3 regions of the Faecalibacterium faecis genome follow, and region 2 is predicted to be linked to each of the others. Evidence: predicted binding sites of a transcription regulator. Region 2 holds the regulator's gene; each other region holds the start of a gene.
The links. Region 2 encodes HrcA, which represses chaperone genes, less so after heat shock. Its sites were predicted from a motif close to TGTTAGCACTCNNNNNNNNNGAGTGCTAACA; they were not measured.
Positions count from the first base shown of each region.

Region 1: the regulator HrcA is predicted to act here: its motif matches at 2,157-2,187, upstream of clpB (ATP-dependent chaperone ClpB).
Region 3: the regulator HrcA is predicted to act here: its motif matches at 1,822-1,852, upstream of htpG (molecular chaperone HtpG).

Region 1 is NZ_JBBMEP010000005.1:26,716-29,967, reverse strand. It holds gene clpB (ATP-dependent chaperone ClpB) at 1-1,999, opposite strand, end outside; gene WMO17_RS03535 (DegV family protein) at 2,322-3,224, opposite strand.
Region 2 is NZ_JBBMEP010000008.1:62,029-65,280, reverse strand. It holds gene dnaK (molecular chaperone DnaK) at 1-466, opposite strand, end outside; gene WMO17_RS05675 (nucleotide exchange factor GrpE) at 568-1,197, opposite strand; gene hrcA (heat-inducible transcriptional repressor HrcA) at 1,194-2,267, opposite strand; gene WMO17_RS05665 (stage V sporulation T C-terminal domain-containing protein) at 2,455-2,997, opposite strand; gene WMO17_RS05660 (aminoacetone oxidase family FAD-binding enzyme) at 3,225-3,252, shown strand, end outside.
Region 3 is NZ_JBBMEP010000007.1:116,901-120,152, forward strand. It holds gene htpG (molecular chaperone HtpG) at 1-1,756, opposite strand, end outside; gene WMO17_RS05320 (alpha/beta hydrolase) at 1,959-2,738, shown strand; gene WMO17_RS05325 (hypothetical protein) at 2,853-3,252, shown strand, end outside.

The DNA.
Region 1 (3,252 bases), on a different contig from region 2:
GGCCGCCCTCTTCGTAACCGACGTATCCCGGAGGCGCGCCGATCAGACGGCTGACGCTGAACTTCTCCATATACTCGGTCATATCGATTCGCACCATGTTGCGCTCATCGTCAAACAGGGCCTGTGCCAGTGCCTTGGCCAGCTCAGTCTTGCCAACGCCGGTGGGGCCGAGGAACAGAAAGCTGCCGATGGGGCGGTTGGGGTTGGCGATACCGGCGCGGCTGCGCAGGATGGCCTCGCTCACCTTGGTCACAGCCTCGTCCTGACCGATGACCCGCTGGTGCAGCACATCGTCCAGATGCAGCAGCTTCTCGCGCTCACCCTCCACCAGTTTCTCCACCGGGATGCCGGTCCAGCGGGCCACGATGCGGGCGATCTCCTCATCGGTCACGCGGTCACGCAGCAGGCTGTCCTCCTTCTTGGCGGCGGCGATCTTCTCTTCCTCTTCCAGCTGTTTCTGCAGCTGGGGCAGCTTGCCATATTTCAGCTCAGCGGCCTTGTTCAGGTCGTACTCGCGCTGAGCCTTTTCAATGTCGGCATTGGTCTGCTCGATCTGCTCACGCAGGGATTGCACCTTGCCGATGGCGTTCTTCTCGTTCTCCCACTTTGCCTTCATGCTGCGGAACTTGTCCTGCAGCTCGGCCAGCTCCTTTTCCAGATCCTTCAGGCGGCTCTGGCTCAGGGCATCGGTCTCCTTTTTCAGGCTCACCTGCTCGATCTGCAGCTGGGTGATGCGGTGGGCCAGATCGTCCATCTCGCTGGGCATGCTGTCCATCTCGGTCTTGATCATGGCGCAGGCTTCATCCACAAGGTCGATGGCCTTATCCGGCAGGAAACGATCCGTGATATAGCGGTCGGAAAGGGTGGCAGCGGCGATCAGGGCGCTGTCGTTGATCTTCACGCCGTGGAACACCTCGTAGCGTTCCTTCAGGCCGCGCAGGATGGAGATCGTGTCCTCCACGGTGGGCTCATCCACCTGTACCGGCTGGAAGCGGCGCTCCAGAGCGGGGTCTTTCTCGATATACTGGCGGTACTCGTCCAGCGTGGTGGCACCGATGCAGTGCAGCTCGCCCCGGGCCAGCATGGGCTTGAGCAGGTTGCCTGCGTCCATGGCACCATCGGTCTTGCCGGCACCCACGATGGTGTGCAGCTCATCGATGAAGAGGATGATCTTGCCCTCGCTCTTCTTCACCTCGTTCAGCACGCTCTTCAGGCGCTCCTCGAACTCGCCGCGGTACTTTGCACCGGCCACCAGAGCGCCCATGTCCAGACTGAACACGATGCGGTCCTTCAGGTTTTCGGGCACATCGCCGCGCACGATCCGCTGTGCAAGGCCCTCTGCAATGGCGGTTTTGCCAACGCCGGGCTCACCGATCAGGCAGGGGTTGTTCTTGGTCTTACGGGACAGGATGCGGATCACGTTGCGGATCTCCTGATCACGGCCGATGACGGGGTCCAGCTTCTGCTTGCGGGCAAGATCTACCAGATCCTGACCATACTTCTGCAGGGCGTTGTAGGTCTCCTCGGGATTGTCGTTGGTGACGCGCTGGTTGCCGCGCACTGCTGTGAGCTGCTGCAGGAACTTATCTTTAGTGATGCTGAACGCACGGAACAACTCGGTGGTGTTCTGGGTCTGCTCGTCCAGCAGACCAAGGAACACATGCTCCACGCTGATATAGTCGTCCTTCATGGCCTTGGCTTCTCGGGCGGCGGCGCTGAGCACCTTATCGGCAGCCTGCGAGATATAGACCTTGTCGGGGTCACGGCCGGAGCCGGAGACCCGGGGCAGAGCCGAAAGCTTTTCGGCCACGGCGGCAGAAAAGCTGCCGGGGTCAACATTCAGCTTCTGCAGCAGCTGCGGGATCAGGCCCTGCTCCTGCGAAGCGAGGGCGTGCAGCAGATGTTCAGGTTCCAATTGATTGTGCTGGTACTCCACAGCCAGCTGCTGCGCTGCCTGCAGAGCCTCCAGCGTTTTCTGCGTATATTGATTGGTATTCATAAAGTCAAGCCTCCATTCATACCGGAAGGTTTATTTTAGCGGACATGACAGCCGTTTGCTAAAAGCCCAGCGCAGAGATGCTGCCGAACGGGAAGCAGCGGCTATTCTTCAGTTGTTTCACGGTTTCAAGCACCTCCTGCCGAACTGGTTTTACTTGTTTTAGCACTCTATCTGTTCGACTGCTAAAACTATACTCCTGTTTTCCCACTTTGTCAATAGGGTTCATAAAAAGTTTGCAAATAGGAAAAAAGCGCCTGCGGGGGCTAAAAAAAGACCACCGCACAACGTTTGTGCGGTGGTCTTGCCTTTTTATATAAAGATATCAGCCCTGCTTTTTCCAGCGGCGCATCACGCCCATGCCCAGCGCATAGGGGCCGGTGTGCACGGCAATGGTGCAGCCGATCTGCAGCAGGCCCACTTCGCACTGAGCGCCGGGGTACTTTGCACGCAGGGCCGCGCGGGTCTGCATCCACAGGCGCTTGCCTTCCTCTTCGTCGTAGCCGTAGCCTACGGTGATGCGGTAGTCGTCCGGGGTGCCGCCGTGGGCATCCAGATAGTTCATCAGCTGTTCCAGCGCTTTTTCAAAGCTCTTCTGTCGGCCGCGTGCCACACCGCCGGAGAAGATCTCGCCATCCTTGAACAGGATCATCGGCTTGATGCCCAGCATGTTGGCTGCACGGCCCGTCACCTTGCCAATGCGGCCGCCCTTAATGAGATAGTCCAGATTGCCTACCGTGAAGAAGATCTGGTTGGTAGCTTTCTCTGCTTCCAGCCATGTCACAGTCTCGTCCAGCGTGCAGCCTGCGTCCCGCATGGCCACGGCGTTTTCCACCATGGTGGACTCGGTAACGGTAGCCGCCGCGCTGTCAATGACCTCAATGCGGGCATCGGGGAAATCTTCCAGCACCAGATCCCGGGCATTGCGGGCGCTGCCCACACAGCCGCTCATCTTGCTGGTGAACACCAGACACAGCACATCCCGGCCAGCAGCAGCATGGGCACGGAATGCCTGCTCAAAGTCCTCAATGGAAGCAAGGCTGGTTTTGGGGTAGGCCGAAGGGTTGTCCACCATGAACTGGTAGAAGTCCCGCACGGCGATCTCCTTGCCTTCTTTGCGGTAGTGCTCGCCGTCCAGCGAGACATAGAAGGGCACGACCTCGATTTGGAGCTGTTTGGCAGTGTCCAGCGTCAGGTCGCATGCGCTGTCGGTAATGATATCAAACATCTGTGACGCTTCCTTTTCTGAATCATTC
Region 2 (3,252 bases):
CATATGCCAGAGAAGCGGCAGTAGGCTCGTTGATGATACGCTTGACGTTCAGGCCTGCAATGGTGCCTGCGTCCTTGGTAGCCTGACGCTGGCTGTCGTTGAAGTATGCAGGAACGGTAATGACAGCCTCGGTAACAGGCTCGCCCAGATAAGCCTCGGCATCAGCCTTCAGCTTCTGCAGGATCATAGCGCTGACCTGCTGGGGAGTGTACTCCTTGCCGTTCAGGGTCACCTTGTGGTCGGTGCCCATGAAGCGCTTGATGGAAGCAACGGTGTTCTCAGGGTTGGTGATGGCCTGACGCTTTGCGACCTGACCCACCAGACGATCGCCGGTCTTGGTAAAGCCGACCACAGACGGGGTGGTGCGTGCACCCTCAGAGTTTGCGATAACAACGGGCTCGCCGCCCTCCATGACAGCCACGCAGCTGTTGGTAGTACCAAGGTCGATACCAATGATCTTACTCATAATGAAAACTCCTCTCGAAAGAACAAATCTTATTGTTTATGTGATGCTCAAATGTTTGTAAGCGGATGTTATATTCAAAACCCTTTCGGGTTTCTGCTTTGTTATTCGGCCACTACAACGGTCGCATGGCGGACGATCTTATCGCCCAGCTTGTAGCCCTTCTGGTAGACCGTGATGACGGTGCCGCTCTCCTGTCCGTCCGGGGCGGGGATCTGCTGCACTGCATTCATGAAGTTGGGATCAAAGGGCTTGCCCAGCGCCTCGATCTCCTCCACATGGAGGGCATCCAGCGCCTTGGCGGCCTTGTCCAGCGTCATGGTCACGCCCTTTTTGTAGTTCTCGTCGGTGGTGGGGGCGTTGGCTGCCATCTCCAGCGTATCCAGAATGGGAATGATCTGGTTCACCGCAAAGGAAATGCCATCGTTGAACTTCTGGTCGGCTTCGCGGGTGGAGCGCTTGCGGTAGTTCTCGTACTCCGCTGCCATGCGCAGCAGCTGGTCTTTGGCCTGTGCAGCGTTGGCTTCGGCCGCGTCCAGCTTTGCCTTTACGGCTTCCAGCTCGCGGGCCTTCTTGTTGAACCAGCCGCCATCCTTCTTCTTGTCATCCTTCGGGTCGGCAGCTTCGGCAGCAGGTTCCTGTTCGGGTGCTGCCTGCTGGGCCTTTTCCTCGGGAGCCGTTTCGGGCTGCTCCGCTTCCTGAGCCGGAGCCGTCTTTTTTGCTTCTTCGCTCATTCCAGATCCTCCTTATAGATCACAGTCCGCCGGGGTACGGCAGCCTGTGGGGTGTCTTTTCGTTTGCCGCTCATGCCCTCGCCCAGCTGGTCTGCAAAGTAATGCAGCAGCGGCATCAGCTTCTGGAAGGGCATCCGGGTGGGGCCGATCAATGCAATGGAGCCCCACAGGCCTCCGCCCACCAGATACCGGTCGCTCACGATGCACAGACCCGGGATCTGCGGTTCCAGATCCTCGCCCAGCAGCACGCTCTCACTGCGTTCTGCCGGAGGTGCGATCAGGCCAGCGGCCTGCTCCTCGTCGTTCAGCAGTGTGAGGATGTCGCCCACCTTGCCGTCCAGCTGGGGCCAGTCCAGCAGATACTGCTCGCCGCCCAGAAATACGTGGGGCTTGACGGAATCCTGCAGGATGGCAGCCGCTGCACTGATAACGGGCACCAGCTCCGGGTCGATCTGGCTGCACAGCTCTGCCAGCAGCCGGGTGGAAAGATCCACCGGCGCTACAAAGGTAAGGTTGCGGTTCAGCAGTGCGGCAAGTGCTGCCGCATTCTCGCGGGAAAGACCGGTGCGCACCCGTGCCACACGGGTACGAACGTAACCGGCCGTGGTAACGGCCAGCACAGCCGCTGCGCTGCGGCCCACCTGAACCACTTCATAGTGGGCGATGCACAGGTCTTCGGCGCACGGGGTGCTGATGGCGGCGGTGCAGCCGCTGATGGCGGCCAGCGCCTTGGCGGCACCTGCGGCCAGCTTTTCCGGCTCATGGTCGAGGCTTGCGAACACCGCATCCACCCGGGCGCGGCTCACACGATCCAGCGGCTGATCGTCGGTCAGCAGATTATCAAGGTAGTAACGGTAGCCCTTGGCACTGGGCACACGGCCCGCGCTGGTGTGGGGCTGCTCCAGCAGGCCCAGCTTTGTCAGCGCCGCCATCTCATTGCGAAGCGTTGCGCTGGAAACTGCCATGTCAAAGTAGTTTGCCAGCACGCTGCTGCCAACGGGCTCGCCTTCGAGACCATACAGCGCCACGATCGCCTGCAAGACTCGCTGCTTGCGTGCATCCATCGTCATAGCGCCTGCCTCCTTTTTGCGTTCGCTTTGTTTGTTTAGCACTCCTTGTTCCTGAGTGCTAAGACCATTATAGCCAATTTTCCGGTGCTGTCAAGCCCCTTGGAAAAATGTTTTAAAAGATTCATAATTCTGTCATAAACGAAGAAAGCGCCCTCCTTATTATAAGGAAAGCGCTCCGGCATGTTCTTTACTCTTCCATCTGCCTTGCCAGAAATGCCGCTGCCACATTCACGGCCTTGAGCTGGGCGGCATCCGGCGTGGCCGTGCGGTCTTCGGTCAGCAGGGCCACCACGCCGGTCACATCGCCCGCCGCAATGATGGGTGCGGCACACAGCACTGCTCGGGGCGAGCCTTCGCAGGGCAGGATGCACTTTTCGGCAATGCCCTCGCTCTGGTACAGCCTGCGGCCATCCATCAGCTTTTCCAGCGGCTGGCTGATGCTGCGGTCGGCCAGCTCCCGCCGGCCGGAGCCGCTCACCGTAAGGATGCGGTCGCGGTCGGCCACCAGTGCGGTCAGCGCAAAGCTTTTGCTGAGCACCTCGGTATACTGGGCCGCTACTGTGTTCATCTCGCCAATGGGCGAATACTTTTTAAAGATCACCTCGCCGTCGCCCGTGGTGAAGATCTCCAGCGGGTCGCCGCGGCGGATGCGCTGGGTGCGGCGGATCTCCTTTGGGATCACCACCCGGCCCAGCTCGTCGATGCGGCGCACGATTCCTGTTGCTTTCATGTTTTTGCTCCTCCGTTTCCTTAAAAATGCCTGCAGCACTAGTATCTGTCAGACCGGGCCATTTATACCTGCTGCCCCCGCGCAAAAAGACCTGCACGGAAAGCTGCCTCTTCGTTGCGTTTCCGGCAGGGTTCTGCTACAATGATACAAAAAGCCGTTTTCATAAGCACAGCACCCCGCTTATGAAGACAGATCCTAAAATTCTACTGAGAAAGGCAGGTGTCCGGATGCCGAACATCCTCATTCTGGGCGGCG
Region 3 (3,252 bases), on a different contig from region 2:
GTTCCAGAACCTTATCGCTCTTTACGCCTTCGCTGCCGGGCTGCTTGGACAGCACTTTTTCCATCTCAATGGACAGCGGGCCGTCAGCACTCAGGCACACAGGGTGATCCTTCAGGCGGGTAGAGACCTTGACCTCTTTCACCTTGCCGTCCAGTGCGTCCTTCATGGCATCGAACAGGTTCTTGTTCTCAGCGGTAGCGTCCTCGGCGGCCTTCTTCTCTTCCTCGGTCTCAAGGCCCAGATCACCGCTGTTGACATTCTTGAACTCCACGGTGCCGTCCTTGCCTTCGGCATCCTTGCGGGGATAGGTGCGCAGGATCTGCAGGCAGAACTCATCCACATCCTCGGTCAGCAGCAGGACGTCATAGCCCTTATCCATGACCAGTTCAGCGGCGGGCAGCTTTGCCAGACGGTCGGTAGAATCACCGGCAGCGAAGTAGATATACTTCTGCTCAGCGGGCATCTTGTCTACATACTCCTGCAGAGTGACCATCTTCTGCTCCTTGGCAGACCAGAACAGCAGCAGGTCGCGCAGCAGCTCGGCGTGCATGCCGTAGTCGGAGTAAGCACCGAACTTGATCTGACGGCCGAACTCTTTCCAGAATTCCTCGTACTTCTCGCGGTCATTGGCCAGCATGGCGTGCAGCTCGTTCTTGATCTTTTTTTCCAGAGCGTTGTGGATCAGCTTGAGCTGGTTGTCCTTCTGCAGCATCTCGCGGCTGATGTTCAGGCTCAGATCCTGACTGTCCACAATGCCCTTGACGAAGCTGAAGTAATCGGGCAGCAGGTCGGCGCACTTCTCCATGATGAGCACGCCGGATGCGTACAGGGCCAGACCCTTTTCATAATCCTTGGTGTAGAAGTCGTAGGGACGGTGGCTGGGCACGAACAGCAGGGCATTATAATTTGCAGTGCCCTCGGTGCGGCTGACGATGACGCGGGCGGGGTCGGTATAATCACCAAACTTTTCCTTATAGAAATTCGCGTACTCCTCGTCGGTCACTTCGCTCTTCTGCTTTTTCCAGATGGGCACCATGCTGTTCAGAGTTTCCAGCTCGGTGTAAGTCTCCCATTCGGGCTTATAATCCTCCGGCTTGGGATCGGGTTCCGGCTTCTGGCGCTCGTGCTGGCGCTCCATCTGGATGGGATAGCGCACATAGTCGCTGTACTTCTTCACGATGGCCACGATGCCGTACTCATCGAGGAAGTTGTCGTAGTGGTCCGTCTCAGTATCCGGCTTGATGTGCAGGATGATCTGGGTGCCTGCGGTGTCCTTCTGGGCGGGGGTCATTTCGTAGCCGTCCACACCGGAGGACTCCCACTGCCATGCTTCATCCGAGCCATAAGCCTTGGAAATGACGGTGACTTTATCGGCTACCATGAAGGAAGAGTAGAAGCCGACACCAAACTGACCGATGATATCGATGTTCTCGTCCTTGTTGTCCTTCTTGAAATCCAGAGAACCGGAGTGAGCAATGGTGCCCAGATTCTGCTCAAGTTCCTCTTTGGTCATGCCGATGCCGTTATCCTCAATGGTCAGGATGCGGTTCTCCTTATCGCGGGTGATGAGGATGCGGAAATCGCCCTTGTTCATGCCCACAGAAGGATCGGTCAGGCTCTTATAATAGAGCTTATCGATGGCATCCGATGCGTTGGAGATCAGCTCGCGCAGGAAAATTTCCTTATTGGTGTAGATGGAGTTGATCATCATATCCATCAGCTTTTTGCTTTCAGCCTGAAATTCTTTCTTAGCCATAATGCAAAACCTCTTTTTATCTGTATTCGGCACCAAGCACTCGGAATAGGATATTGCTTTTGAATACTTAGCACTCGTAACTTTCGAGTGCTAATATACACCGACGAAAAGCAAAAATCAAGGGCTTTCATAAAAAGTTTAAAAAATGGTTCGTTTTGTGCTATAATGAACCGCAAAGGATGCTGTAAAAGGAGGAAATATCATGCAGCTGAAACAGCTGGAACTGGCCGGCGGTGGGACACTGACCGTTTATCTGCGTGATTGCTGTGAGCGGATGCCGAATGTGCTTGACCGGCCATTGGTGCTGGTGGTGCCCGGCGGCGGCTATACCCATGTGAGTGCCCGCGAGGGCGACCCGGTGGCGCTGCAGTTTGCGGCGGCGGGGTACCACACCGCTGTGCTGGACTACGCCATCTGCGAAAAGGCAAAGGACTACATGCCGCTGCGCCAGCTGGCCGAGGCTATCGGTCTTGTGCGACAGCACGCGGCCCAGTGGCATATCCTGCCGGAAAAAATTGCCGTGTGCGGCTTTTCAGCGGGCGGCCACCTGGCCCTTTCCGGTGCTGTGCTGGACATTCCCGGCGAAGCGGCCCAGCCCCGGCCCAATGCGGTCATTCTGGGCTATCCGGTGGTCACGGCAGGGCAGTATGCCCACCGCGGCAGCTTTGTGCAGCTGGCGGGCAGCGCCGACCCGGCGGCACAGCAGGTGTTCGGGCTGGAGGATAAGATCACGCCGCAGACGCCGCCGGTGTTCGTATGGACCACCATGGAGGATGCCACCGTTCCGGTGGAGAACACCCTGATGCTGGTGAACGCTCTGCACCGGGCGGGTGTGCCATGCGAGGCACATCTGTTTGAAAAGGGGGTGCACGGTACCAGCATCAGCACGGCAGAGGTGGACCAGCCCAGCCGCCACCGGCATCACTGGGTGGAACTGGCAGTGGAATGGCTGGAAGACACTTTTGCCTTTTCCGTCTGTTAAGTCTGGATATATTTGAACGAACCTACAAAAAATTCACAATTAAACTGTTGACTTGCATAAGCCTTTGACGTATACTGGTCAGCAGGGACAAACTAAAGGAAGAAGGAAATACCTATGGTTATGGACCCGACCCTGCCGCGCATCTCTGTGCGCGACCTGATGATGCAGGCTTTTCTCACCGGATGGGAGCTTTCGGACAAGACGGTCTCGCAGGACGAATACCTGCAAAGCTCCATTCAGGTGATCGAAATGCTGCAGGTGGAACCGGAAAACCTTTATGCCGAAGAAGGCCTTGGCCTGCCGGACGGCGAAGAAGTGGATCATCTGGACGACTGGCTGCGTGCCGACGGCCAGTGGCTGTACTACGGTGTAGAGGAAGAAAATTTCTTCCTGATCCAGTGGTACCCGGACGAAGCCGCCGCAAAGGCAAAACTGGCCCAGCTGGAAGAACTGGGCGACGGCAAGCAGTATCTGGTAGATTTTTCCCTCAAGCGGGAGAACCCTTCCAGTGCAG